Regions from separate parts of the Arthrobacter sp. JB02-1C genome, predicted to be linked through region 1. Evidence: riboswitches for the same ligand, from Rfam matches in the RefSeq annotation. Region 1 holds a riboswitch; the other holds the start of a gene.
What was found. A riboswitch is a leader RNA that binds a small molecule or an ion and turns the genes downstream of it on or off. The one in region 1 is predicted to bind glycine.
Positions count from the first base shown of each region.

Region 2: another riboswitch for glycine. It lies ahead of cycA (D-serine/D-alanine/glycine transporter); the one in region 1 lies ahead of gcvP (aminomethyl-transferring glycine dehydrogenase).

Region 1 covers NZ_CM173235.1:1,856,730-1,859,872, reverse strand. Annotated here, with positions in the region: gene gcvP (aminomethyl-transferring glycine dehydrogenase) at 1-1,362, opposite strand, end outside; glycine riboswitch at 1,414-1,520, opposite strand; glycine riboswitch at 1,522-1,620, opposite strand; gene AC3ANP_RS09005 (Dps family protein) at 1,784-2,266, opposite strand; gene AC3ANP_RS09000 (sigma-70 family RNA polymerase sigma factor) at 2,403-3,143, opposite strand, start outside.
Region 2 covers NZ_CM173235.1:3,165,335-3,168,477, forward strand. Annotated here, with positions in the region: gene cycA (D-serine/D-alanine/glycine transporter) at 1-817, opposite strand, end outside; glycine riboswitch at 982-1,079, opposite strand; gene AC3ANP_RS14815 (IS110 family RNA-guided transposase) at 1,387-2,625, opposite strand; gene AC3ANP_RS14820 (lipoate--protein ligase family protein) at 2,915-3,143, opposite strand, start outside.

The sequences.
Region 1 (3,143 bases):
GTCCAGCGCGAAGCCTTCCACGGAATCAACGACCGTGGCACCAAAGGCGGCAACGACGTCGGCGACGATAGCCGCCGTCGTGGCTTCATCGGCGGAGATCCCCACCGTGTCGGCGTCGATGGAGCGCAGGTTGATGCCCTTGGCTTCCGCCGCTGCGATGATGTCCGCGGCCTTGCCCGGCACGGAAACAGTCACGGTATCGAAGAACGACGTGTGCAGCACCTTGAGTCCGGCGGCCTGCAGGGAGGCAGCGATGGTCTTCGCGTGGCTGTGCGTGGTCTCGGCGATGGCCTTGAGCCCGTCCGGGCCGTGGTAGACGGCGTAGAACGAGGACACGATGGCCAGCAGCGCCTGCGCGGTGCAGATGTTCGAGGTCGCCTTCTCGCGGCGGATGTGCTGCTCGCGGGTCTGCAGGGCGAGGCGGTAGGCGGGGACCCCGGCGTTGTCCTTGGAAACACCGACGAGCCGGCCCGGCATGGAGCGTTCCAGGCCCTTGGCCACGGCCATGTACGCGGCGTGCGGGCCGCCGAAGAACAGCGGCACACCGAAGCGCTGGGTGGAGCCGACGGCGATGTCGGCGCCCTGCTCACCCGGAGGGGTGATCAGGGTCAGGGCCAGCAGGTCAGCGGCGACCGTGACGAGCGCGCCGCGCTCCTTGGCCTCGGCGATTACGGCGGAGTGGTCGAACACGCGGCCGGACACGCCCGGCTGCTGGAGCACGACGCCGTTGATCGCCCCTTCGGGCAGGCCCTTGGACAGGTCAGCGACCTCGACCTCGAAGCCGAGGGCTTCGGCGCGGCCCTTGACGATAGCGATGGTCTGCGGGAGGCAGTCGGCGTCGAGTACGGTCTTGCCGTCGTGCGCGGACTTGTTCTTGTTGGCGCGGCGCATCATCAGCACGGCCTCGGCGACGGCGGTGGCTTCGTCCAGCAGCGAGGCGTTGGCTACCGGCAGGCCCACCAGGTCCTGGACCATGGTCTGGAAGTTCAGCAGCGCCTCGAGCCGGCCCTGTGAGATTTCCGGCTGGTACGGCGTGTAGGCGGTGTACCAGGCCGGTGCCTCGAGGATATTGCGGCGGATCACGGCGGGGGTAACGGTGTCGTAGTAGCCCTGGCCGATCATCTGCACGGCGGTCTTGTTCTTCGACGCCAGCTTACGCAGCTCCGCCAGGACCTCGACTTCGCTGAGGGCTTCGGTAAGTGCCAGCGGCGAGTCCTGCCGGATGTCTTTCGGGACGGCAGTGTCCACCAGCGCGTCGACGGTGTCGTAGCCGACAGCCTTCAACATGGCGTCGACGTCGGACTGCCGGCGGGCACCGACGTGCCGGTCAACAAAGGACGTGGAGGCTGAGGTAACAGTCACAAGGAACTCCATAACTAAGGCGGCGCAGGGTACGCCACATTGATTCGGGTTCCTCCCCGCTCTGTATTGGACCTGAGAGATTCCGCAGACGAACGTCCGCTTGCACCGTCGGTGAGCGCGGCACCGTGGGTGGACGGGCCGGCTGCTTTCCAGAGTTGCCTTGCCGCGGCGGTACGTGGGCCTGAGAGATTCCTGGGGAGGATTTGCTCCTACGGCGCCTGCTTGTACCTACTTGCAGGACTCTCCCGCCGCAGATCAAAGGCATATTCAATTGCTCGTGACCGTAGTCACAGCTTCCATTGTCCTATGTCGGCGGCGTCTCTGCAAACCGCGGCGTCGCACGGCGTCCGTCGCGCCCAAACGGCAGCGTCCGGCGCCGGGAATCCGGCGTCGGACGCTGTGGCGCGGAAGCGTTCCGCGGTTACTTTTTGGTGTCCGCGGCCGTGACGCTGGCCGTGGGCCGCATGGTTTCCGCGTTCACCATCCAGGCAAGCTGCTCGAGCCGGGCGATGAATTCATGCAGCAGGTCGGCACTGGTGGGGTCTTCCTCGTCCACTGCGTCGTGCACCTTGCGCATGGTGCCGACGGCGGCTTCGAGGGCAGCGACAATCTTGTCGATCGCGTCCTTCGTGCTGATCAGCCCGGCAGGGAACTCGGCGAGGGCGGTGGACTTGGAAACGGTTGAACTGCGGCCGTCCGGAAGGGCGTGCAGGGAGCGCATCCGCTCCGCCGTGTCGTCGGCGAATCCGCGCGCTGCTTCGACGATCTCGTCCAGTTGCAGGTGGAGGTCGCGGAAGTTGGTGCCGACGATGTTCCAGTGCGCCTGCTTGCCCTGGATGTGGAGTTCGATCAGGTCCACCAGCACGGCCTGCAGGTTGTTCGTCAGGGTCGGTGTGGCTTTCATGCATCCTCCTTGATAGGAACGGCTGATACGGCGTTACGCCTCAGACGCTACCCCAGCAAAGATGCGGCCGCGACGGCAGCGGCTGAATTTCACGATCAGCTTACTAAGTGACCTTAGTAAACGTGTGGCCGCCGCGCTAGACCGCCTGGTTGAGCAGGGGACCCTTGGGGAAAATCGCCCGGGTGATGCCTCCGGCCGTGGCCTCTGACAGCTGGGCGAGGTAGTCGTTCCGGCGGCGGGGCGTGATCCGCGACTGCGGCTCGAAGCCCTGGTCCGGCTCGTCCGCGTAGTGCGCGGCGAGGCCGTCGCGCATCAGGCGGATGGCTTCGGCGCGCTGTTGCGACACGGCGGCGTGCGTGGAGCCGAGTTCCGCGGCCAGGTCCTTGACCGTCCGGCCGCCGAAGTAGATTTCCTCAACGACGTAGCGCATCCGGTCCGGCAGCGACTTCACGGCCGCCCGCAGGTACTGGAGCCGTTCGTCCGCCAGCACCGAGTTCTCCGGAGACAGGGTCTCCGCGGCCAGGGTGTCGACGACGGCGTCGTCAAGGGGGGTGAGGGTGCGTGAGGCATCCGCGAGGGCTGCTTCCACGACGCTCTGCTGCACGCCCAAGGCGGAGGCGATCTCGTCAACCGAGGGAGTGCGGCCGAGGGCAGCGGACAGGGTTTCCTGCACCGACATGGTTTCTTTGATCCGGCGCCGGGCCGAACGGGTGGCCCAGTCGCTGGCGCGCATCTCGTCCGCAAAGGCGCCGAGAATACGACGGCGGGCGTACGCACCGAACGGCACGCCGAGGTCCGGGTCAAAGGAATCGGCCGAGGTAATCAGGGCAATGGCCCCGGCCGACGCCAAGTCATCGCGCGAGAGGTGGGATGCCTT
Region 2 (3,143 bases), 1.3 Mb from region 1:
CGAACTGGGTCCACGGGATGACGGACATCAGGATGATCAGTGCGCCGACGTAGAAAAGCAGAACCCGGATCGGGATGGAGTTAATGGCCTTGGGCAGGTTCTTTTCCGGGTCCTTGGCCTCGGCCGCCGTGGTGCCGACGAGTTCGATGCCGACGAATGCGAAGACGGCGATCTGGAAACCGGCTACGAAGCCCATGAATTCGTTCGGGAAGAAGCCGCCATGGCTCCAGAGGTTCGTGAAGGTGGCCGGTCCGGCGTCGGAGCTGAAACCGCTGAAGATCATGAACAGGCCCACCACGATCAGCGCCGCAATGGCGATGATCTTGATGAGGGCGAACCAGAACTCGGTCTCACCGAAGGCCTTCACGGTGGTCAGGTTCAGCAGCAGCAGGATGGCGATCGTCACCAGGCCCGGGATCCACAGCGGCACTCCCGGCCAGAGTTCCTTGGAGTACCCGGCAATGGCGATAACGTCAGCGATTCCGGTGATGACCCAGCAGAACCAATAGGTCCAGCCGGTGAAGAAGCCGGCCCACGGGCCGAGCAAATCGGCCGCGAAATCGCTGAAGGACTTGTAGTGCAGGTTGGACAGCAGCAGCTCGCCCATGGCCCGCATGACGAAGAAGAGCATGAAACCGATGATCATGTAGACGAAGATGACCGAGGGTCCCGCCGCCGAGATGGTCTTGCCGGAGCCCATAAACAGGCCGGTGCCAATGGCGCCGCCGATCGCAATCAGCTGGATGTGCCGGTTGCTGAGCTGGCGCTCAAGGTGGGGAGTTTCAACCTTGGCTGAAACTGGTGAATGAATCGTCATGAGGAACTCCATCGTTCAAGTGGCACCTCCGCGCCACGATGATCCGGGTTCCTCCCCGCTCTGTCTGGGACCTGAGAGTTTCCGCTGGTCCTGTCGCCAGGACCGGCTTGCACCTTCGGTGAGCCAGCGCGCCAGATGGCGCACTTGCTGCTTTCCAGAGTTGCCTATCCGCGGCGGTACGGGGGCCTGAGAGATTCCTGGGGAGGATTTGCTCCTACGGCGCCTGCTGAATGTACCGGCAGGACTCTCCCGCCGCAGATCATAAGCACTTTCATTTTGTTGTGATGCGGACGACGCAGTGGCTTGGAGGTCAACTCCGCTTAACCACGTACCAGGGCCCGCACGGCCGCCGGCGTCGACCCCGAAGGATCATCCGGCCGCTTCAGTGTGGGATAGCTCACGTAAAAAAGTCAAGCGCGGAGCTTTGTGTCGTCACGCACCGGCAGCCGCCTTGCCGAGCGTCGGAAGTGTGTGTAATCTGTGGCCCGCATCACTCCGATGGTGGTCTTTCTTGCGAGCTGGGCGGGAGTGTTGGGCCTGCGCCGGAGCTAATACGAAAGTAAGGGTTGTCAGGCTGCGGCGGCCGGGGTGATGGTGACGTCGAAGCCGAGGCTGTTGAGTTTCTTGATGGCGTTGTTTTTAGCTTTGATCGGGTCGAGGCGTGTGAAGTGGTCGGCGCCGGGGTCGGCGTAGCATTCGCCGTCGGCGAGTAGGTGCCACGCCGCTGTGAGAATGCAATGTTCCAGCGCAACGATGGCTTTCATCGGGCCTCGGCGGGCTGCGATGCGCCGGAATTTGGCGGCCAGGTAGGTGTCCTTGCTGCGGGAAGCGGACAGGGCCGCGGTGCCGAGGGCAGCTTTGAGGTATTTGTTGCCGGGCAGGATGTGTGCGGATTTGATCCGGCCGGCGGATTCGTTGGAGCCGGGACAGACGCCGGTCCAGGATGCGAGCCGGCCGGGGGTTTCGAAGCGGGACATGTCCGCGCCGGTTTCGGCGATGATCACGTCGGCGACTTTGAGGGAGACTCCGGGGATGGTGGCCAGGAATTCCCTGGCGGCACGAAAGGGTGTCATCGCCTCTTCGATCCGGCCGGTGAGTGCGTCGACGATGCGGGACTGGGCATCGATCTGGTCCAGATGCAGCCGGGCCATGAACGCGTGGTGGGCCTTGAACCGGCCGGTGAGTGCGTCGACGAGCTCGGGGATTCTTGAGCGCAGGGTGCCTTTAGCGAGGCCGGCGAGGACCTCCGGGTTGCGTTCGCCGTCGATGAGGGCTTCGAGCATCGCCCGGGACGACACGCCGGTGAGGTCCGAGACGACGGAGGAGAGCTTGATCCCGGAGCTCTCCAGGAACTTCTCCAGCCGCTGGATCTCACGGGTCCGGTCACGGATGGCAATGGCCCGGGCCCTGGTCAGGTCCCGCAGTTCACGGATCGGTTCGGGTGGGACGAACGAGGCCCGGAGCAGGCCATGGGCGCCGAGCTGGGCGAGCCAACCTGCGTCAGAGACATCGGTTTTTCGGCCCGGGATGTTCCTTGCGGCCTTGGCGTTGACCAGCATTACCGGCAGCGTTTCTTCGAGGAGATAGAAGAAGGGTTTCCAGTAATCGCTTGTGGCTTCCATGACGACCGTGGTGACGTGTTCGCGTTCCAGGAAGTCCCGCAGGGCAAGGATCTGGCCTGTGGTTGCGCCCCAGGTCGTGACCGTGGAGGTGTAGGTTCCGGCCCGTTGCCCGGGAAGCCGGAGACAGACCTTTGCGTCGCGTTTGGAAATGTCCATTCCCGCGGCCCGCTCGTGGACGATATCCATGACTGTTCCTCCTGACACCTTTGATCTCGTCATGTCGGCGTCTGCCGAGGGGAGGACAGGGAAAACAGAGGAATCTAACACTCGTGCTCCAAAGGCAACAATCCACGGTTCCCGTGGGAGCCCTCCGCGCCACGCTAGCCGACAGGCTCAACCACAGCACCACAGACCAACCGGCGTCCACCGCGGCAGACACCTCCATGATCTGCCCGAAACCTCATCCGCGGCCAGAGCCCGAGGCGAGGCAACCGCATACTTTCTCCCACCACGGCGCGACAGCGGCTCTGGACCGCTAGCCGGGCAGGGCGCCGAAGTCGCGGTAGTCCAGGGGTGCGTAACGTCCGTAGGCGGCCAGTACGGCTGCCTCGACGGCGGCGACGTCCAGGTGCGGGACAAGGTCGTTGACCGCCCCGGCCGTGCACGGGTCCCACTCCAGGCCCAGTGCCGCATAGCTGGCCTCGAGCACCTCCCTGATCGGGGTGGAGTTCTCCACGACGATCACCGAGCTGAAGAGCCAGCCG